Regions from separate parts of the Arthrobacter caoxuetaonis genome, predicted to be linked through region 3. Evidence: predicted binding sites of a transcription regulator. Region 3 holds the regulator's gene; each other region holds the start of a gene.
The links. Region 3 encodes HrcA, which represses chaperone genes, less so after heat shock. Its sites were predicted from a motif close to TTNGCACTCGNNNNNNNCGAGTGCNAA; they were not measured.

Region 1 (7,275 bases), 1.8 Mb from region 3:
CGGGCTGTTCTACGGCTCGTCCCAAACCATCCAAGCGGCGGGACCAGCCGTGCTGATCGCGTATCTCATTGCCGGCTGCGCGGTGTTCCTGGTCATGCGGGCACTGGGAGAAATGGCCGTACGCCATCCCGTCGCCGGCTCGTTTTCGCAGTACGCCGGCCGCTACCTTGGCCCCCGCATGGGTTTCCTCACGGGCTGGACGTTCGCCTTCGAGATGATCATTGTTGCCATCGCCGACATGACCGCCGTGAGCATGTACATGGGTTTGTGGTTCCCGGACACCCCCGGCTGGCTGTGGATGGTCGCCGCGATGCTGGTGATCGGCGGGTTGAACCTGATGCGCGTGAGTGTCTTCGGGGAACTGGAGTTCTGGTTCACCCTGATCAAGGTCTCCACCATCATCGCGATGGTGGCCGGCGGCCTGTACCTGATCGTCTTCGGCATCAGCACCGGCGGCTACGAACCGGGCGTGCACCATTTGGTGGACCACGGAGGTTTCGCACCCTTTGGAGTGTGGGGAGTCGTCATGAGCCTGGGAATCGTGGTGTTCTCCTTCGGCGGTATCGAGACACTTGGGGTGACCGCCGGCGAAACCGGGGACCCGCAGCGGGCCATCCCCAAAGCGGTCAACACCGTACCGGTGAGGATCCTGCTCTTCTACATCCTCTCCCTGGGCGTCATGCTCTGCCTCCTGCCCTGGGACCGGATCGGTTCCGAGGGCAGCCCCTTCGTGCAGGTTTTCGCGGGCCTGGGCATTCCGTTCGCTGAACACCTCATCAACGCCGTGGTCCTGACGGCCGCACTGTCGGCGATGAACTCGATCTTCTACGCCGCCGCCCGCACCATGTACGGGCTCGCCGAACAGGGCCACGCCCCGAACAGCTTCACCCGGGTGTCCCGCTTTGGTGTGCCCGTCTGGCCGGTAGGCATCCTCATGGCCAGCCTGGTCGCGGGGCTGGGGCTGTATCTGTGGATCCCGGACCAGCTGTTCCTGGTGGTGGCCTCGATTGCCACGTTTGCGACGCTCTTCACCTGGTCTTCCATCCTGCTCAGCCACCACCGCATGAGACTGGAAATGCGCCGGGAGGGGACGCCATCGGCCGGCTTTGCGTTCCCGGGATGGCCGGTGCTGAACTATGCCGCGCTGGCCTTCATGGGCGTGGTGACCGTCATTCTGGCCTTCACCGGACCCGGCCGGACAGCCCTGGCCGTCGGCGGGGTGTGGCTGCTGCTGATGCTCGCCGCTTACCGGTACCTCGTTAAGGGCCCGGGGCGGCAGCCGATCGAACTGCCGGAACCAAACGCGCGCTAGCCCTCCAGAATCTGCTCATTGGCGGCAAACCGGCGGTTTTGCAGCACCGGAAGGAATTCCCGGACCTCGTCAATGCGGCTGCGCACGACGTTGGCAGTAACAACGCCGGACGGCTCCTCACCGAGGAAGACCTGCGGGATGCCCAGGGGATCAAGCACCACGGAGTGGCCAATCGTGTGGGAGCTCGAGGTGCCGGCAGCTGCCACCCACACGGTGTTCTCGATGGCCCGGGCCTTCAGCAGCGTCTCCCAGTGGTCCACTTTGTGCTCACCTTTGAACCAGGCGGCAGGCACGGCAAGGAGGTCCGCTCCCTGGACGGCCAGGGCGCGGGCCAGCTCGGGGAACCGCAGGTCGTAACAGGTCATGAGCCCCACCCGCAGGCCGCCGATCTCCACCACCTGGATGCCGCGGTCCCCGGCCTTGATCCGGGTTGATTCCTGGTAGCTGAAAGCGTCGTACAGGTGCAGCTTGCGGTACGTCGCGGCAATCCTGCCGTCGTTATCGATGGCGACCAGGGTGTTGTAGGGCCGTTCTTCCCCTGAGGATTCATACCCGCCGGCGACGACGGCGATACGCAGTTCCGCGGCAATCAGCGAGAGCTGCTGGACGAACCTGGTCCAGCCGGCGTCGACCGCTGATGCGAGGGTCCCCTCGACCTTGCCGATGCTGAACATGGACTCTTCGGGGAAGACGATCAGCTCGGACCCTTCGGCTTTTGCCTTCTCAGCCAGCGAGCGCATCGCCGCAAGGTTTTCCTCGACGTCTCCGCCGGGGCTGAACTGACCTACGCTGACCAACATCGGATGACCGCCTTGCTCGGGACCGGATTTTTCTCCAGCCTAGTGCAGGTCCTCGAAGTGGAGCACAGGTTTCAGCACCTCTCCGGCCTTCGCGGCGGCGGCGGCATCGTTGATTTCATTGAAACGGTAGGGGGTCACCAGCTTCTGCAGCGGGAACCGTCCCTGCTGCACCAGGTCCACCAGCGCGGGCAGGAACAGCTGCGGAGTGGAGTCCCCTTCCGTAATGCCGAGCACCTGGCGCCCGTTGAGCAGGAAGTTCACGTCCAGCTCCACGGTTGATCCGGAGGCGGGTGCGCCAATCAGGCCGAGCTTGCCCAGCGGAGCCAGGGAGTCCGCTGCAGCCGCCGCGACGTGGGTGCTTCCCGTTGTCTCCAGTGCGTGCGTGACACCCGCGCCGTCCGTGAGTTCCAAAAGCGCCTGCAGCGCATCGGTGCTGCCGGAATTGACGACGTCGGTCGCTCCGAGTTGCCGGGCCAGCTCCAGCCGCGAGTCCACCAGGTCCATGACCACGATCCGGGTCGAGCCACTGAGGGCCGCAGCCATCACGGCGGAGAGACCCACGGGACCGGCCCCGAAGACCGCCAGGGTGGAACCCGGCTCGGGGCGCAGCACGTTCAGGACCGCACCGGCTCCGGTCTGGATTCCGCAGCCCAGCGGCGCGAGCAGGGTCAGGTCTGCGTCAGGATCCACCTTCGTGACGCCGCGCTCATCCGCGAGGACCAGGTTCGCGAAGGAGGACTGGGCGAAGAAATGTCCGTGGACTCCCTTACCCTCCTTGGTGATGGTGGCACTGCCGTCCATGCGCGAGCCGCCCAGGAGGTTGAGGTCCAGGAAGTCCACACAGTAGGCGGGATGGCCGCTGCGGCAGTTCCGGCAGGTGCCGCAGCTGGTGAAGCTGAGCAGGACGTGGTCGCCGGGAACCACGGAGGTCACGGCACTGCCCACCTCCTCGACGACGCCGGCTCCTTCATGGCCCAGGATGCCGGGCAGCGGGAACGGAATGTGGCCGGCCTGGACACCGAGGTCGGTTCCGCAGACGCCTGCTGCGACCATCCGGACCACCACCTCGTCAGGACGGGGGTCGTCAAGAACGACGTCGGTGATTTCAAACTGTTCATGGACGCCGCGCAGGATCGCGGCACGCGCCTGGGTAGTCATGTGCCCACGCTACGCGGCCCGGTGCCCGCGCGTCAGTGCCCGGACACGGATCGGGGCGGCAGACGGGAACTCCGCCTGCCGCCCCGAATGGACATGGTGCCTCTAGGCGCTGACCGCCTCGGCTTCGCGGTGCTCGCCGCTGGTGCCCAGCGATGCCGAGGAGCCGGACTGCACCTCGATACGGCGCGGCTTGGCCTTTTCACTGACCGGGATCAGGACAGTGAGCACACCGTTTTCGTAGTGGGCGGTGATGCCTTCGGTGTCGAGACCCTGGCCAAGGCTGAGCTGGCGCAGGAAGGAGCCGCCCTCGCGCTCACGGGTCAGCCACTGCACGCCATCGGCGCCGCGCAGGGTGCGCTCGGCACGGATCGTCAGGAGCTGGCCGTCGACGTCGATGTCCACGGAGCCCGGATCGATGCCGGGAAGGTCGACGCTGAGGACATACCGGTCGTCCTGCCGGTAGAGGTCCATCGGCATCCCGCGCAGGGTTTCGCTGCGCAGGGTCTGGGCGAAACGGTCCAGTTCACGGAACGGGTCAAATCGGGTAGCCATCACACAATCAACTCCTTCACGCCTCCGCTGCTCCATTCAGCGGGCTGATCTGCTGTTTGAGGAAAGTTGAGTTGGATTCGCTCAACTTTCGGCAGTAGATTAGCACTCGAAGCATGAGAGTGCCAGTCTTAGTTCGGGCCCCTTATGATTTCCCCGGGCGGATCACTCCGTCCCGCCGTCTTTCATTCGAAACTTGTCTGGAAGCAGGTCAACGTGTCCCTCCCCGCAGACTTCCGGCGGCGCCATCCCGGCGCCGCCCGGCTCCTGTCCCTCCCCAGCCGGGTTGCCGGCTCCCCTCCCTCCCCTGTCCTGGACGCGACCTGCTGGTTGAGCGTTCTCTGGGTAGCTGCCGCCCTGCTGGGCCTCGGCTTCTTCTCCGGCGGAACCACGTCTTTGGTCCTGGCAGCGGTGCTGCTTTACGGCACAGGGACCTGCCTGGCTGTCGTGGGCTGGCTGGCCTTCAGAGCACTGCGGTTACGGGCCGCCCGCCGGGCTGCAGAGAAGCGGGACGCCGCAGCTGCCCGGGATTTCCTCGCCGCGGCGGAGTTCGCCCGGGCCGAGATTCGTGCGGCGCTCTTCCCCGAGGGGGCAACCGGCAGGCCCGCCCGCTCGGCCACAGCCCCGGCCCCGGCCCCGGCAGGTCCCCGGAGTGCCGCGCGGCCATCCACCAAGTCGCCGATCTGCAAAAAGGCCAGACGTAAGTCTGCGCCCAGTAAGTCCACCCCCGGGAACTCCGTCAGGAACACCGTCAGGAACACCGCCGCGAAGACCGCGGCGGTACAGGATGACTTCGCCCAAGCGGCCTAGACTGTGGCGCCATGGACGAAATCAAGGAACCCGTGCAGCTTGCCCTGCCCAGCGGGAAGCTCAACCCCGCGGCGACAGGCTACACACGCAGTCCGCTGCACGCCTTCGGGCACCTGCCGTCCGGCCTGCGGCACGGCTGGCGGAGCAAGCGGTGGGAGTACTGGGGCGTCGTGACCCCGGAGCTGGTCGTCGGCATGACGATCGCGCACCTGGACTACGCCGCAACGCTTCAGCTGTACGTCCTGGAACGCGCCACCGGCAAGGAAATCCGCTGCGACCCGCTGGCCCTGCCTGCCGGCTCGGCAGCCCTCCTGCCGGACACGCTGCCGCCCCTTACAGCCGTGGGCTCCATGGGCGGGCTGCACCTGCGGTTCCATGACGACGCCGGCGGCACGCACCTGCGCGCCGAAGCGGAGCGTGTCGCCGTCGAACTCTATGCTCCGCTGGGCGGGGACGTGCTTGGCGTGGTGGTGCCGTGGTCGGATACGCGGTACCAGTACACGCTGAAGGACGTGGCTCGGGCGGTCAGCGGGACCGTGACGGTGGACGGGCAGGAGTATTCCGTCGGCGGGCCGGAGTCCTTTGCGGTACTGGACCGCGGCCGCGGCCGCTGGCCGTATTCCAAACGCTGGAACTGGGCTGCCGGGTTCGGGACCGTGGACGGCACGCGGCTGGGCCTGCAGGTCGGCGGCCTGTGGACCGCCGGAACTCCGGCTACCGAAAACGCGCTGATCGTGGACGGGGTGCTCCACCATTACGACGGCGAACTGGAGTTCAGCTACGACCTGGCGGATCCGCTGGCTCCCTGGCAGGTGCGCGGGGACTGGATCGACGCCACGCTGACGCCGTTCCACCGGCGCCTGGCGGCAACGAACGCCGTCCTCGTGGCCGCGAAGACCTGGCAGGCGTTTGGCTCCTGGTCAGGCTGGGCCGTGGCCCCGGACGGAACGCGCCACCGGCTCGACGGCCTCCAGGGCTGGATCGAAGAGGCCCGGAACCGCTGGTAGGTTGCCGGCAGATGCCCCGATCAGTCCCCGCGGCCAGGGGTGTTCCATTGCGTAATCCGCTGCTAGGTTCGTAGCGACCCCGCCCGAGCCGAAGGAGTCTTCCGTGAGCAGCAGATTTTCCTCCCTTGCCCTTGATGCCGTCGACGTGGAGAGCCAGGCCAAGTTCTGGACCCAGGCCCTCGGGTACCGGATTGCCGAAGAATTCGACGGCGGGCTCGGCCTGATGCCCGAAGACGGCGTGCTGGGACCGCCAATCGACATCATTCCCGTTCCGGACGCGAAGACCGCGAAGCTCCGCCTGCACATCGATCTGGTTCCCGAAGGCTGCACCCAGCAAGAGGAAGTGGACCGGATGCTTGCCCTCGGCGCTGTCCGCGCCGACGTCGGGCAGGGCCCGGATGTTCCCTGGGTTGTCCTGGCAGACCCCGAAGGCAACGAGTTCTGCATCCTCTCGGCCAGGGACTAGGAGCGTGGATAGCCCTGGTATGGACACGACGGACATCACGATCCGCCAAGCGGTCGACCAGGATTCCGAGCTCCTCGCCGAGCTCCACGTTGCTGCATGGCGTGCTGCCTACCGGGGAATCATGAGCGATGAATACCTCGACGGAATGGACGTGGCACGCGTGGCTGACGGATGGCGCCGCAACCTCGGAACACCGGATTCGGGCACCACGTACCTGGTCGCCGCTGTTGCCGGCCGCCCGGTCGGTTTCGCCGCTTTCGATCCCGCGCCCGAGGACGACGCCGGCACGGGAGAGCTCCGCGCCATCAACGTCCACCCCGGCTGGTGGAACCGGGGAGCAGGTTCTGCCCTCTTCACGGAAGCGGAACGCGGCCTGGCCGAACTGGGCTGCTCGCGTGCCTTCCTCTGGGTGGCCAAGGAGAACCGCAGGGCCCGGCAGTTCTATGATAGACACGGCTGGATGAACGACGGCGGTGTCCTCGAGGACACCCGGTTCACCCCTCCGGTGTTCGAAGTCCGGTACAGCCGGGACTTTCCTGCAGACTGGCCTCACTCCCGTCCGTGAACCTACCGGCGGGGAAATTACCGGCCGGGAGGCTGCAGGGTCTCCCAGAAATCCAGGACCGATTGGGTCAGCTCGTCTGCGGCTACGAATAACGGTGCCACATGTCCACCGCCGGGGAGGGCTTTGAATCCGCCACGGGACATGAGGGAGGCCAGCCGCGCCGCTTCCTGTGCATCGTTCATGGGGTCATCTCGTCCTGCCATCATGAGCGTAGGCACCTGTTGACTCTCCAGGACGGCGCGCAGGTCCGGACGGCGCAGCATGAGCGAACGCATGGCCCAGTACTTTCCTTGCCTGTCCCCCCTGCGGAATGACTGGTCCACGGATTCGGCCGCGGCGATTTCCTCCTCCGTGGCCTTCTCCGACCCCACCAGTGCATTCACCACGAGCGGGCTCAACCGGTCGGGCCCCAGCACCCGGTAAAGAGCCACCAGCAGTGCTGTCTTCCGGCGCTGAGCCGTTGACAGCGGGTAAGCCGGCGTCCCGATCATCGTCAATGTCCGGCACCGGCCGGGCCATCCCTGGGCAACGAGAATTCCCACATGCCCTCCCCAGGCGTTTCCGACCCAGTCCACGGGGGAATCGAGCTGCAACCCGTCCAGAATCTG
Region 2 (7,275 bases), 760 kb from region 3:
TCAAACCCCATGATTGACGGCGTCAGGATCCGGTTGGCGGTGACCGTCTGGAACAGGACGGTGGAAACCCCGACGGCGTACGCCACCAGGATCATCGAGCCCACCTTGATGGCGCGGCGCGGCAGCACGTAGCCGATATTGCCGCGCAGCTCAATGGTCATAAAGACGGCCACAAGTGCTGCGGCCACCACAGAGAGGATGATGATCCAGGACCGCGGGGAGAGGTTTCGCACCGGACGCCGGCGCTGCACGGTCATGGCCGAAGGCAGGACGCTGGTGGGGGAGCTAGGCACGGGCTGAGCGCTTTCTCAGGAGCAGGTAGAGGAACAGGGCACTGCCCACGGCAGAGACGATCACGCCGACCGGGATTTCATACGGATAGCGGATGGTCCGGCCGATGATGTCGCAGGCCAGGACAAAGCCGGCACCGAAAATCGCCACCCACGGTATGGCGCGGCGGACGTTGTCGCCCACCAGGAGGGAGACGAGGTTCGGGACGATCAGCCCCAGGAACGGCACGGAACCAACACTGACCACCACGACGGCGCTGATCAGGGACACGATGATCAGGCCCAGGGTCATGACGCGGTTGTAGTTCAGTCCCAAATTGGTCGTGAACTCCTGGCCCATGCCGGCAACGGTGAAACGGTCGGCAGCCAGGAACCCAATGAGGGTCAGTGCACCCACGATCCACAGCAGTTCATAGCGTCCGCGCAGCACCCCGGAGAAGTCGCCGGTCATCCAGGAGTTTAGGGTCTGCAGCAGGTCGAACCGGTAGGCGAAGAAGGTGGTGACGGCAGCGATCACGCCGCCGAGCATGATTCCCACCAGGGGCACGATCAGCGTGTTGCGCAGCGGAATGCGGCGCAGGATGAGCAGGAAGAGGGCGGTTCCGGCGACGGCGAAGACGGTGGCGGTGGACATCTTCATGAACAGCGAAGCACCGGGCAGCAGGACCGTCACCACCAGGATGCCCAGTGACGCGGATTCAATGGTCCCGACTGTGGAGGGCTCCACGAATTTGTTCCGCGCCATCAGCTGCATGATGAGCCCGGCCACGCTGAGCGCCATGCCGGCCAGGATGATGCTTAGCGTCCGCGGAACCCGGCTGATCCAGAAGATGTCCCAGGCATGTTGATCGCCGGCCAGCAGCGAGGACAGGGAGACGTCGCTGACGCCGACGAACATGCTGACGACGGCGAGTACAAGCACAGCCGCACCGCCCAGGACCATCATGGCCGCGGGGCCGAAGCGGCGTCGCCTGGATACGGCAGCGGCCCCGGAGGAGGCCGGGGCTGTGGGGGGAGTGAGCTGCGTTGTCATGCGATTCCGTCTCCCTCACTGGCCGGGCCTGCCCGAAGGCAGACCCGGCCAATGAGGATCTAGCAGGTAAGGGAACGGGTTAGGAGATGCCGTCCTGGACAGCGCTGACCATTGCGTCAACGTTGTTCAGGCCATAGCCCACCAGGTACCAGCTGGAGGAATCGAGCATGGTGATGTTGTCGTTGGCTGCTGCCTTGGTGCCCTTGACCAGTTCGTTGTCCAGGACAGCGGAGGCAACTTCGCCTGCATTGCCGACAGCGACGTCGCGGTCAATGACGAACAGGTGGTCCGGGTTGATCTCGGCCACGTATTCGAAGGAGACCGACTCGCCGTGCTGGGCTTCGGACTTGATGTCCGCTGCAGTGGCGACGCCGAGGACATCGTGGATCAGGCCGAAGCGTGAACCCGCGCCATAAGCAGTCATTTCGCCGCCGCTGGTCATGATGATCAGGCCGTTGCCGGCGTCCGCCGCGGTGGCCTTGGTTTCGTCGACCTTGGTGTCCAGAGCGGCGAGCTTCTCCTCGACCTCGGCTTCCTTGCCGAAGATGTCGCCGATGATTTCGGTGTTCTCGATGAAGGAGTTCCACGGGTCGGCAGCGTCGGTGCTGAGGTTGATCGTGGGGGCGATCTTGGAGAACTCGTCGTAGAAGTCGGCGGTACGGCCGGACATGATGATCAGATCCGGAGCTCCGGCGCTGATGGCTTCGAAGTCCGGTTCCTTCATGCTGCCGATCTTGGCGTAGTCATCCGAGCCGAACTTGGAGAGGCTCTCGGGGAAGTTTGCTGCCGGAACGCCGTCAACCTCGATGCCCAGGGCGTCCAAGGTATCCAGGGCGCCCAGGTCGAAGGTGTAGACGACCTCGGGGTTCACGGGGACCTCAGTGGTGCCCTGCGTGTGCTCCACAGTGATCATGCTGGGTTCCGTGGCGGCGGGTTCGGCGGCGGCATCGGTCTCGGAGCCGCACGCGCTCACGGCAAGCAGGGACACGAGGGCGGTTCCGGCCAGCAGCCGGGACTTCAGGGTCGTCTTCACGAGTGGTGCTCCAGTATTTCTCTCAAAGGATGCGTCGCCTGCCGGATGCCTCCGCCATTAGGACACAAAATTGTTGGCTAATTTTTGCGCGCCCTTGAAAGTTATCTGGTTAGGCAAGGCTAAGCAACTTGAGTCACCGGACGGGGAGACCGAATCCGTAACAGAGACGACGGCGCCACGGGAGGCAGGGGCATCCCAATGATCTTTGTTGGCACTCACCTTGACCGAGTGCTAACCGTTGCATAAAGTCGGACCTAGCACTCCCCACGTGAGGGTGCTAATTCCTGAGGGAAGCGTTCACCGGCACCCGCGACGACGGCAAGCGCCTACCGACGGTCCACAAACCCGTTAGTAACTAAGCAAAGGAGAGCCCGAGTGTCGGTCTCTATTAAGCCCCTTGAGGATCGCATTGTTGTTCGCCCGCTCGAAGCTGAGCAGACCACGGCCTCCGGCCTGGTTATCCCGGACACCGCTAAGGAAAAGCCCCAGGAGGGCGAAGTCGTAGCAGTCGGCCCCGGCCGCGTTGACGACAACGGCAACCGTGTGCCGATCGATGTCGCCGAGGGCGACGTCGTCATCTACTCGAAGTACGGCGGAACCGAGGTCAAGCAGGGCGGCCAGGAATACCTGGTGCTCTCCGCACGCGACGTGCTGGCCATCGTCGTCAAGTAAGTCTTTGAAGACCCCGGCCAGATTCGGCCGGGGTCTTCTTTTGTAGATGTAGTTGTTGTCGGAAAGGACACACACATGGCAAAGCAGTTGGAGTTCAACGACTCCGCCCGTCGTTCACTGGAAGCCGGTGTCGACAAGCTCGCCAACACCGTCAAGGTCACCCTCGGCCCGCGCGGCCGCAACGTGGTGCTCGCCAAGACCTGGGGCGCCCCCACCATCACCAACGACGGCGTCACGATCGCCCGCGAGGTCGAACTCGACGATCCGTACGAGAACCTTGGCGCACAGCTGGCCAAGGAAGTTGCCACCAAGACCAACGACGTCGCCGGCGACGGCACCACCACCGCAACGGTGCTGGCCCAGGCACTGGTCAAGGAAGGCCTGCGCAACGTGGCAGCAGGCGCCGCTCCCGGTGCCCTGAAGCACGGCATCGAGACCGCAGTCGAGGCCGTTGCGGCCCGCCTGCTGGAGAACGCCAAGGAAGTTGAAGGCAACCAGGTTGCCCACGTGGCGGCTATCTCCGCGCAGAGCGAAGAGGTCGGCCAGCTCCTGGCCGAAGCTTTCGACAAGGTTGGCAAGGACGGCGTCATCACCATCGAGGAGTCTTCCTCGACGTCCACCGAACTGGTCATCACCGAAGGCATGCAGTTCGACAAGGGCTACCTCTCGCCGTACTTCGTGACCGACCCGGAGCGCCAGGAAGCCGTCCTCGAAGACGCGCTGATCCTGATCAACTCCGGCAAGATTTCCTCGGTTGCAGAGTTCCTGCCGCTGCTGGAAAAGGCACTGCAGGCCTCCAAGCCGCTGTTCATCATTGCCGAAGACGTTGACGGCGAAGCGCTGTCCACCCTGGTGGTCAACAAGATCCGCGGCACCCTGAACGTGGTTGCAGTGAAGGCTCCGGGCTTCGGCGACCGCCGCAAGGCCATGATGCAGGACATCGCCACGCTCACCGGCGCCCAGGTTGTGTCCCCGGACCTCGGCCTGAAGCTGGACCAGGTTGGCCTGGAGGTGCTGGGCTCCGCCCGCCGCATCACCGTCACCAAGGACAACACCACGATCGTTGACGGCAATGGCTCCGAAGCCGACGTCGCCGACCGCGTGGCACAGATCCGTGCCGAGATCGAGCGCACGGACTCCGACTGGGACCGCGAAAAGCTGCAGGAACGCCTGGCCAAGCTCTCCGGCGGCATCGGCGTGATCAAGGTTGGCGCAGCCACCGAGGTTGAGCTGAAGGAAAAGAAGCACCGCATTGAGGACGCTGTGTCCTCGACCCGCGCTGCCCTGGAAGAGGGCATCGTGGCCGGCGGCGGTTCCGCGCTGGTCCACGCTGCCCGCGCCCTGGACACCGATTCCGAGGTAGCCAAGCTCGACGGCGACGCCGCCACGGCCGTTGGCCTGGTCCGGCGCGCGCTGGCCCAGCCGCTGCGCTGGATCGCCGAAAACGCCGGTGCCGAAGGCATGGTCGTTGTCTCCAAGGTCAGCGAGCTCGAAGTCAACCACGGCTTCAACGCTGCAACCGGCGAATACGGCAACCTGATCGAAGCCGGCATTATCGACCCGGTCAAGGTCACGCGTTCGGCCCTGCGCAACGCAGCATCGATCGCCGCACTGGTCCTCACCACTGAGGCACTGGTTGTGGAGAAGCCCTCCGAAGAGAATGATGACCACGGTCACCAGCACTAATTCGGGCTGAACAAATGGGCCCCTCCAGGCGCGGAACTCCGCCCCGGAGGGGCCCTTTTGTGTGTGCCGGCCCGGGGCGCGCCGGGCCGGCACATTCAAAGGGCGGGCGCAGGGACAGGTAAACTCTTGCGGTATTTGCCATCTGAAAGGACACCCGCAAGTGTCAGCAACCGAGCAGCACGCTGCCGCTTCGCGCTCCGAAAAACCGTCAGTTCCTTCCGCCCCCGCAGCCGGTGAACGCCGCTACCGTCCGGAAGTCCAGGGCCTGCGGGCGCTGGCGGTGATACTGGTTGTCATTTACCACGTGTGGCTTGGCAGGGTTTCCGGCGGAGTGGACGTCTTCCTCCTCATCTCCGCCTTCCTGCTGACCGGTTCCTTTGTCCGCAAAGCCGAAGCAGGCAGGGCACTGGCCCTGGGCCGCTACTGGCTGCACCTGTTCAAGCGGCTGCTGCCGGCCGTCGTCGTCGTGCTTCTCTCCGTCCTCGCGGCCACTGCATTCCTGCTGCCCGCCAGCTACCGGCAGGACCTCATCACCGAGTCCTGGTCCTCCCTGTTCTATGTGCAGAACTGGACCCTGGCGAACAACGCCGTCGACTACCTGGCCGCTGACCACAGCGGCGCCAGCCCGCTCCAGCACTTCTGGTCCCTCTCGATCCAGGGCCAGGTCTTCCTGCTGTGGCCGCTTCTTTTCGCTGCTGCGCTTCCGGCGGCCCGGCTGGCCCGAATCGGCTACCGAACCGTGCTCACCGGGATCTTCGGGATAATCTTCGCCGCTTCGCTCGCGTTTTCCATCTGGCAGACCGGCGCGAACCAGGCGTATGCATACTTCGATACGCGGACCCGGCTCTGGGAATTCGCGCTTGGAACCCTCCTGGCACTCGCGCTGCCGTATCTGCACCTTGGCCGCAGGCTTCGCATCCTGATCGGCTGGACCGGCGTGGCAGCCATGCTCGGCTGCGGCATCATCCTGCAGGTGCAGCAGCAGTTCCCGGGATACCTGGCCCTGTGGCCCACCCTGGCAGCCGCCATGGTGATTGCTGCGGGTGACACCGGCAGCAGGCTGGGAGCGGACCGCTGGCTCACAGCGAAGCCGCTGGTGAAACTGGGAGACAACTCCTATGCCCTGTACCTCTGGCACTGGCCCGTCCTCGTCTTCTGGCTCATCGCCTCCGGCCAGGAAAACGCCGGAATCGTCGACGGCGCCGCAGTGATTGCTGTTTCGCTGCTCCTGGCGGTGCTCACGACCAAACTGGTGGAAACCCCGCTGCGCGGCTGGTCCTGGCCGGAAGCCGCATCGTGGCGCTCCGCACTGGTGCTCGCCGCCTCCTTCGCGCTGGTCGCAGCGCCCCTGGCCGGGTGGCAGGCCAAGGTTGCCTCTGATGCGCAGGCAGTCAGGCTGCAGAGCATTGCCGACAACCCCGGCGCCCTCTCACTCGATCCTGAATTCCAAACCGCTGCATCGACGACCGCCCTGGTGAAACCTTCCGCGTCCGAGATGGACCAGGAATGGGCGAAGCTCGACCATGCGTGCGACGAAGCATTCGCTCCGGCTGAAGGCAGCGTCCTGGAAACGTCCTGCAAGCAGATCGGCAGCGCAGACGGTGCACAAAAGAGAATCGTCGTGCTCGGCGATTCCCACGCCATGCAGTGGACGGCAGCGCTGCGGCCCGTCGCGCTGGCCAATGACTGGCACGTGGTCACCGTCCTGAAGATGGGATGCCGTTACGGGGCGGCGGATCCGGAACGCTCCGAGGACTGCAACGCGTTCAATGAGGCAGCAGGCGAATACACCCTGGGCCTGATGCCGGACGCCGTGTTCACTGTCGCCTCCGTCACCGAAGAATCCAGCCCGGCCGAATATCTGGCCGGCGGCTACGATGACGGCGTGCGGGCCTTCGCTGAAGCCGGGATCGCCGTGCTGGCCATGCGGGACAACCCGCGCTTCGAGTTCGATATGTTCAAGTGCCTGGAGGCAAACGACCTCTCCGTCCAGGCCTGCCACGTCCCGCGCAGCGAGCTGCTGGCAGAGGTTTCCCCTCTGGAAGGACTCCAGGAACGGATCCCGGGCGTCCACGTCCTGGACATGAGCGACCAGTTCTGTTTTGAGGACTCCTGCCCCGGCATCATCGGCAACGTGATCGTCTACAAGGACCACGACCACCTCAACCGCACCTACATGGAGACCGTCTCCCCGGAACTGGCCCAGCGGATCCTCGACGCCACCGGGTGGGAAGGCGTCACCGTGCCAGCGTCGGTTTAGCTGGACCAGGTAGCGTCCGGAATACGGAACCCTGTCCATTTCGTTCTACGATTGGATAAACGCGGCCGTGATGCCCGGCCCCACAACTCCCCGGTCCTGAAAGAGGCGCGCACTTGAGCCAGCAGTCCCCAGAACACGATCCGTTTGGCTTCGTCGGCCTGACCTATGATGACGTCCTCCTGCTGCCCGGTCCCACGGACGTCATCCCGTCCGAGGCGGACACCAGTTCCCGGCTGACCAAGCGGATCACGGTACAGACCCCGCTGCTCTCCGCAGCCATGGATACCGTGACCGAATCGCG
Region 3 (7,275 bases):
GGAACGGCGTTCCTCGTCCCATTCGCCGTAGGCCGTGACGATGTCGCTGACAAGGCGGTGCCGGACCACGTCCGTGGCTGTGAGCTCCGAGAACTGTACGTCCTCGATCCCGTCCAGGATTCCATGGACGATCCGCAGCCCCGAAACGGTGCTGCCGGGAAGATCCACCTGGGTGACGTCGCCGGTAACCACCATTTTGGAACCGAAGCCCAGGCGGGTCAGGAACATCTTCATTTGTTCCGGCGTCGTGTTCTGCGCCTCGTCCAGGATGATGAACGCGTCGTTGAGGGTACGGCCGCGCATGTAGGCCAGCGGTGCCACTTCAATGGTGCCGGCGGCCATCAGGCGGGGAATGGATTCAGGATCCATCATGTCGTGCAGGGCGTCATAGAGGGGCCGCAGATAGGGGTCGATCTTGTCGTTCAGCGTTCCCGGGAGGAAGCCAAGCCGCTCCCCCGCTTCGACAGCAGGACGCGTGAGGATGATCCGGTTGACTTCCTTTTGCTGCAGCGCCTGTACGGCCTTCGCCATGGCAAGGTAGGTCTTGCCCGTACCTGCCGGACCGATCCCGAAGACCACGGTGTTGCGGTCGATCGCGTCAACGTAGTTCTTCTGGTTCAGCGTCTTGGGCCGGATGGTGCGTCCGCGGGTGGAAAGGATGTTCTGCGTCAGCACCTCGGCCGGACGTTCGGCGGTCTGGTCCCTGAGCATGGTGATGAGCTGTTCCAGCACCTGCGGCGTGACACGGGTCTGGTGGCGCGCCAGGACCCGGACCTCATTCACCAGGCGGACGGTCCGGTCAACGGCAGGCGCCGGGCCTGAGACAGAGAGTTCGTTGCCCCGGACGTGGAGGTTGACCTCGGGGAAGGCGGACTCGATGACTCTCAAAGCCTCGTCATTCGCGCCCAGAGACTGGACCATATGCTCCGTGGAGTCAAAGACAATCGTCTGCTGGTCCTCGCGGATGGTGCCGATTCCTGCTGAAGATTCGGTCATATATACGGCCCCTCGGCCTCTCATCGCCCCTTATCAGGTCATCTTGGTCTAAAGCTGAAAACGGAATGCTTCCCCCGGCAGGCTCCCGGAGTAATTCCGCGCGCACACCTCATTTAATCTTACTTGATCTGCGCCACGCCGTGCCGCCATGGCAGCAGGAGTGTAGCCGCAACGGGCACGGGAAGGGTCCGTGACGTGGATTACGCGGTTTGTCTCGGCTTTGCATCGGCTCGGTCTCAATCAGGTTTCAGTCCCATCCCAGAACAGTTAACTCACCGTTTTCGGGCCGCGGGCTGTGCCAAGCTGGGGGTCGTGCTGCGACCGGATCCCCGCTCCGGACGCTCCCCCACATGCACCGCCCGGTCCCCGGACTGCGGGCACTGAGCAACGGAAGGCAGGGACGGCTATGGCAAAACAACGGCAGACCCGCGTCCGTGTCCTCCTCCTCGCAGCGGCAGTTCCGTTCATCCTCCCCGGCTGCGGTGTCGTCGCAGAGCTGCCGACCACATCGATGCCCGATTCGTTCAGCAAATCCTCGGCGTCCGAGGGGCTGCCCATGGCGGTTTCGGCTCCCGCGGAGGCAACGGCGTCGAAAGTTGTCATGCCGGTCTACTGGCTGGCCCAGAACGAGTCCGACATCCAGCTGTACCGGGAATTCCTGCCGTCCGAGAACACGGGCGACCCGATTGGCGAAGCAGTACAGGCCATGACGGCGCAGGTCCCCCGTGACAGCGACTACTTCACACCCTGGCAGCCGGCGTCTGAAGTGACCGCCTCGATTTCGAGCAAGAACATCATCACCGTGGACATCACTTCCGACGCCTTCAAGGCCTCACTTGACGCAGGCATGGCCCACCGGGCCGTTCAGCAGCTGGTGTACACCGCCACCGCTGCTGCGGCCAACGCCGGGCTCACGACGGCGGGGTACAGCACCAGCGTGATTGTCCTGGTGGACGGCAAGGCAGGCTACCAGGCCTTCGGCCACGAGCTGCTGGAAAAACCGCTCGAGCGGGACAAGTTGCTGCCCGCGCCGATCTGGATCATCGATCCCCAGGAAGGCGACGGCGTCGAAACCTCCGTCACCGTCACCGGTTCCGCCGTGGTCCGGGAGGAGAAGCTTTCCTGGAGCGTCGAGCCGATCGTGAAGGGACGTCCGGATACGTCAGCCGCCACCACGGGCAGAGTCGCACTCGACGCCGCTACCGGCGAAACGGCACTGTTCGAAGTCAGCATCAAACTGGAACCGGGCGAATACAACCTGCGGGTCTTCCACGGCGATGGTGCCAACGAGGATTCGAAGCGCATTACTGTCTACTGACCCGCGCGCTCCGGCCTGCCCGGCATCTGGAGCAGTTAGGACCAGCGGCCCAGCAAATAGTTCAGCAGCACCAGTGCTGCCGGGCCGGCGCTTGAAGAGCGGAGCACGTGCGGCCCAAGGCGCACGGTGAGGGCACCGGCAGCGCGCAGGGACTCGAGTTCCGCGGGAGAGATCCCGCCCTCGGGGCCCACCACCACGGCAATGGAAACCCGGTCCCCCGGTGCACGATCCTGCCCCTGCAGCTCCAGCGACTCCACCGCGTTGACCAGTCCAGTGTCCGCCTCTTCGTGCAGGACGAGCACCAGGTCCATCCCTGCCAGCCGCTGCGGCAGCATTTTGGTATCAGCGACGTCCAGGACGACGGGCAGCCGGGAACGGCGGGACTGCTTGGCTGCTGACGTTACGACCGATTGCCACTTCGCCCGTCCCTTCGCTGCCTTCTCGGCCCGCCACCGCACAATGCTGCGTTCTGACTGCCACGGAATGACGGCGTCGACCCCGAGCTCGGTAGCTGCCTCGATGGCCTGCTCATCCCGGTCCCCTTTGGCCAGGGCCTGGACCAGGATGAACTCGTGAACCGGGGCCGGCTCGGACTGGACTTCGCTGACCTCGATCTCCAGCAGGGCAGGCTCAGCGCAGCGGACAGTTCCGCGCAGCCGGATCCCGGCGCCGTCGACAATGTCAACGTCCTCGCCCGGAGCCAGCCGCTTGACCGACACGGCATGCCGCGCCTCCGGGCCGGTCAGCGTGAAGACGCCTCCCGGTGCCGCCGCTGCCACCTGTTCGGGGTCGCCAAAAAAGATCGGGTTGGTCATGAAGTACCCGTCTGCGGCTAGTGGTTGCCGAGGCGGTCGCGGAGCTTGGCGAAGACACCCGGGCTGCTGGTGCCCCCGACGCGGCCTTCGGCGAACTGTTCGCCGCGCAGTTCGGCGAGCCGGCGGAGGAGTTCTTCCTGCTCGGCGTCGAGCTTCTGCGGCGTCTCGACCTGGACGTGGACCATCAGGTCCCCTCGGCCGTAGCCGCGCAGGTGGGTGACGCCCAGGCCCTTGAGGGTGGTCACTTCGCCGGACTGGGTGCCCGGCTTGATGCTGATTTCCCGGGCGCCGTCGAACGTTTCCATGGTGATGACCGTTCCCAGCGCTGCCGCGGTCATGGGGACGGTCAGCGTTGCATGCAGGTCGTCGCCTTCCCGGACGAACACCGGATCCGCGTTGACGCGGATTTCCACGTAGAGATCACCCTGGGGCCCGCCGGCCGTGCCGGCCTCACCCTGGCCGCTGAGCTGGATGCGGGTGCCTGTGGCCACGCCGGCGGGGACCTTGATCGTCAGCGTGCGGCGGCTGCGGACCCGGCCTTCCCCGGCGCACTCGTGGCAAGGGTCGGGAATGATGGTGCCGAACCCCTGGCAGGAACCGCAGGGAGCAGTGGTCATGACCTGGCCGAGGATGGACCGGACCGCACGCTGGACCTGACCCGTGCCGTGGCAGATATCGCAGGTGCGCGGGGAGGTGCCGGGCTGGCAGCACGAACCGTCGCAGGTTGGGCAGAGGACAGCGGTTTCGACGTCGATCTTCTTGTTGGTGCCGAAAACGGCGTCCTTCAGGTCGATGCGGACGTTGATGAGCGCGTCCTGGCCTCGGCGGGTACGCGAAGCCGGTCCCCGCCCGCCGCCGGCGCCGCCGCCGAAGAACGTGTCGAAGATGTCCTGGAAGCCGAAGCCCTGGCCGCTGAAGCCGCCGCCGAAACCGTTGTCGGTGCCGTTCTCCTGGCCGGTGGTGTCATAGATCCGCCGCTTCTGCGGGTCGGAGAGGACTTCGTAGGCGTGGGACACTGCCTTGAACTCGTCAGCGGCTCCGGGAGCGGTGTTGACATCAGGATGCAGCTTGCGGGCAAGCTTGCGGTACGCCTTTTTGATTTCCTCGCCGGTGGCATCCCGGCTGACGCCGAGTACCTGGTAGTGATCACTCACTCGTGCACATCGCTTCCTGTATTGCGTACCCCGTTATAGGGGCGGGTTTTGTCTTTTCGACGGCACCCCGAGGGGCTGCCGCTCCGGGTCACTCGTTCAGGACCCGGGAAAGGTAGCGGGCGACGGCGCGGACCGCAGCCATGGTATTGGGATAGTCCATTCGTGTGGGACCAAGGATTCCTACCATAGCGGACGCGTCCGGGCCGTACCCAGTGGCTACCACGGAGGCCTCGGAGAGAGAGCCGTAGGGGTTCTCCGAACCGATGCGGACGGAGACGCCCCTGGCGTCCTGCTCCATCTCTGAAAGCAGGCGGAGCATGACCACCTGTTCCTCAAGTGCTTCAAGGATCGGTCCGATGGTCAACGGGAAATCTCCGGTGGCACGGGCCAGGTTCGCCGTTCCTGCCATGACCATCCGGTCCTCGCGGTTGATGCCCGCAAGCTGTTCCAGGCAGCGGCCGAGCGCCCCCGCGGTGCCGCGCAGCTGCACCGGCACCGTTGCCAGGCAGTCGGCGAGGTGGCTGGTGATACGCGTCAGGGTGGTTCCGGCCAGTCCCTGCAGGAAGTGCTGGCGGAGTTCGTGCAGGGCAGGCTCGGTGACCGGGGAGGGAACGGTGATGACCCGCTGCTCAACCCGGCCCGTGGTGGAAATCAGGACTACCAGCACCTGTGCCGGTGCCAGCAGGACGAACTCGATATGCCGCACCTTGGCGTTGCCCAGATGCGGGTACTGGACGACGGCGACCTGGTTGGTCAGCTGGGCCAGCAGGCGCACTGTCCGGTCCAGGACGTCATCAATGTCCTCGGCGCCCTCAAGCAGGTTCTGGATGGCACGGCGTTCGGCGCTCGACAGCGGCTTCAGGTCCGATAGCTGGTCAACGAAGAGCCGGTACCCCTTGTCAGTCGGGATGCGTCCGGCAGAAGTATGCGGCGCAACAATCAGGCCCTCTTCTTCGAGGACCGCCATGTCGTTGCGGATGGTGGCGGAGGAGACGCCGAGCTGGTGCCGCTCTACCAGGGCCTTGGAACCCACAGGTTCCCGGGAATGGACATAATCTTCAACAATGGCCCGGAGCACCTCGAGCCGTCGTGGTTCACTCATGGTTTTCCCTCCCTCGTTGAAGCTCCTGCGGCACTTTCGCGCGGATTAGCACTCGGCATACTCAAGTGCTAAGTCTAATACGTTCCGATGCCGTTGCTAGCATTGAATCTCCCGTGCCTGCGAGACCGCCGGCGCTCCGCCCCGTGTCCAGGAACGAGGAAACCCCGTGCCGAACTTTGAATGGGGACCGAGGGATATCTCTGCCCCGGTCCGGAAAGCGCTCCGGCAGGTCGGCGCCGAGAAGGGCCTTGTGCTGGAAGATGTCCAAACCGGCTGGGTAGGCGCCGTCCTGCGGACGGAAAAGTCCGGGGGCCTGTACCTCATGGTGCTTGAAGACGCCCGGGGTCGCACTAAATCCTTTGAACTGGGTTTCGGCTTCCTCCTTGAAGGCGAACCCGTGGAAGTGGTTCCGGCAGTAAAGTCCTCAGCCCCGACAGTGCAGCGAACGGCGTCCGGCTCGGTCGCCGTCGCGAACCAGCGGGCCCGGACCGCGCGGGCCAGCCGCATCTGGGTTGAGGGCAAACACGACGCTGAGCTGGTGGAAAAAGTCTGGGGAGACGATCTGCGCGTTGAAGGCATCGTCGTCGAGCCCCTCCACGGCGTGGATGACCTGGCTGCGGCGGTGCGGGACTTCTCCCCCGGGCCAGGACGGCGGCTGGGAATCCTGGTGGACCACCTGGTGCCGGGGTCAAAGGAATCCAGGATCGCGGCCGCAGCGATGGCCGTTCCCGGTGCGGCAGCGAACGTCCTGATCGTTGGCCATCCCTACGTAGACGTCTGGCAGGCGATCAAACCCCACGTCATCGGTCTGCAGGCCTGGCCCGTGGTCCCGCGTTCGGAAGACTGGAAGACCGGCATCCTGAAAGGACTCGGCTGGCCGCACCGTGATCACACCGACGTCGCCATGGGCTGGAAGAAACTCCTGGGCGCCGTGCGGACCTATGCGGATCTGGAGCCGACCCTCCTGGGGCGGGTCGAAGAGGTCATCGATTTCCTCACCGTGCCCTAGCGCGACAGCCGTCCGCGGCGCTCTCCGCCCGCTGCGGCGCTCCGCCGCAGGTGTGTTTGCCTGTGTACGCCGCTGAACCCAGTACCCTTGATGAACAACAGGTACCCGTGGGTGCGAACCCTGCGTCATCTGAGAGTTAAAGGAATGCAACTGTGTCCAACACACGCCAGAACCATCCGCAGCGACCGGAAAACCACGGTTCCCCAGCGCGCCCGGACTACCAGGGTGCACCCGCCAATGCCCTTCCGCTGACTGCTTCCGAAGACCGTCAGTGGGCCACGCTGTCCCATTTCGGCGGCATCCTGGGCTTTGTGCCGTCCCTCATCATTTACCTGGTCTTCCGCGACCGCGGCCCGTTCACTGCGCAGGAATCCAAGGAAGCGCTGAACTTTACCCTGCCTCCCACCATCCTGGCGCTGGTGGCCTGGCTGCTGTCCTTCATCCCCGTCGTGGGCGGCTTTTTCGCGGTCTTCAATGCCCTTATCTGGATTGCCGTCGCCGTGGCTTCGGTCATTGCGGGCATCGAATGCAACCGCGGGCGTCCGTACCGCTACCGCTTCAACCTGCGCCGGATCCGCTGACGCATCCAGCGCTGACGGCTCCGGCCGCGCACTAAAAGACCCACCGCACCAAAAAGACCCGCCGTCCCTTGAGGGGACGGCGGGTCTTTGCGTTGGGCGGGCGGGCCGTGTTGGGCGGGCTTAGGGCAGCAGGCGGCGCACGACGGCGTCAGCCAGCAGGCGCCCCTTCAGCGTCAGCAGGACGGTTCCGGCTATGGCCGCCCGGGGATCAACCAAGCCGTCGGCGATGAGTCCGGCCACCGCAAGGCGGCCCTCCGGGCGCAGCCGGTCACGGGAAATTCCTTCGGCAAGCCGGGCGCG

Region 1: NF551_RS00900 (Hsp20/alpha crystallin family protein) is a predicted target of HrcA. The motif match lies at 3,922-3,948, and genes of this name have one in related genera.
Region 2: groES (co-chaperone GroES) is a predicted target of HrcA. The motif match lies at 2,565-2,591, and genes of this name have one in related genera.

Annotation. Positions count from the first base shown of each region.
Region 1 covers NZ_CP099466.1:171,772-179,046, reverse strand. The annotation lists gene NF551_RS00915 (amino acid permease) at 1-1,312, shown strand, start outside; gene NF551_RS00910 (carbon-nitrogen hydrolase family protein) at 1,309-2,112, opposite strand; gene NF551_RS00905 (NAD(P)-dependent alcohol dehydrogenase) at 2,152-3,270, opposite strand; gene NF551_RS00900 (Hsp20/alpha crystallin family protein) at 3,373-3,822, opposite strand; gene NF551_RS00895 (hypothetical protein) at 4,036-4,629, shown strand; gene NF551_RS00890 (DUF2804 domain-containing protein) at 4,641-5,636, shown strand; gene NF551_RS00885 (VOC family protein) at 5,740-6,102, shown strand; gene NF551_RS00880 (GNAT family N-acetyltransferase) at 6,107-6,667, shown strand; gene NF551_RS00875 (alpha/beta fold hydrolase) at 6,685-7,275, opposite strand, start outside.
Region 2 covers NZ_CP099466.1:2,715,748-2,723,022, reverse strand. The annotation lists gene NF551_RS12465 (iron chelate uptake ABC transporter family permease subunit) at 1-293, opposite strand, end outside; gene NF551_RS12460 (ABC transporter permease) at 286-1,323, opposite strand; gene NF551_RS12455 (siderophore ABC transporter substrate-binding protein) at 1,403-2,356, opposite strand; gene groES (co-chaperone GroES) at 2,732-3,028, shown strand; gene groL (chaperonin GroEL) at 3,104-4,714, shown strand; gene NF551_RS12440 (acyltransferase family protein) at 4,875-6,974, shown strand; gene guaB (IMP dehydrogenase) at 7,088-7,275, shown strand, end outside.
Region 3 covers NZ_CP099466.1:1,953,842-1,961,116, forward strand. The annotation lists gene NF551_RS08935 (PhoH family protein) at 1-996, opposite strand, end outside; gene NF551_RS08940 (GerMN domain-containing protein) at 1,403-2,314, shown strand; gene NF551_RS08945 (16S rRNA (uracil(1498)-N(3))-methyltransferase) at 2,350-3,129, opposite strand; gene dnaJ (molecular chaperone DnaJ) at 3,147-4,283, opposite strand; gene hrcA (heat-inducible transcriptional repressor HrcA) at 4,372-5,385, opposite strand; gene NF551_RS08960 (DUF3097 domain-containing protein) at 5,552-6,394, shown strand; gene NF551_RS08965 (DUF4870 domain-containing protein) at 6,547-6,975, shown strand; gene hemW (radical SAM family heme chaperone HemW) at 7,096-7,275, opposite strand, start outside.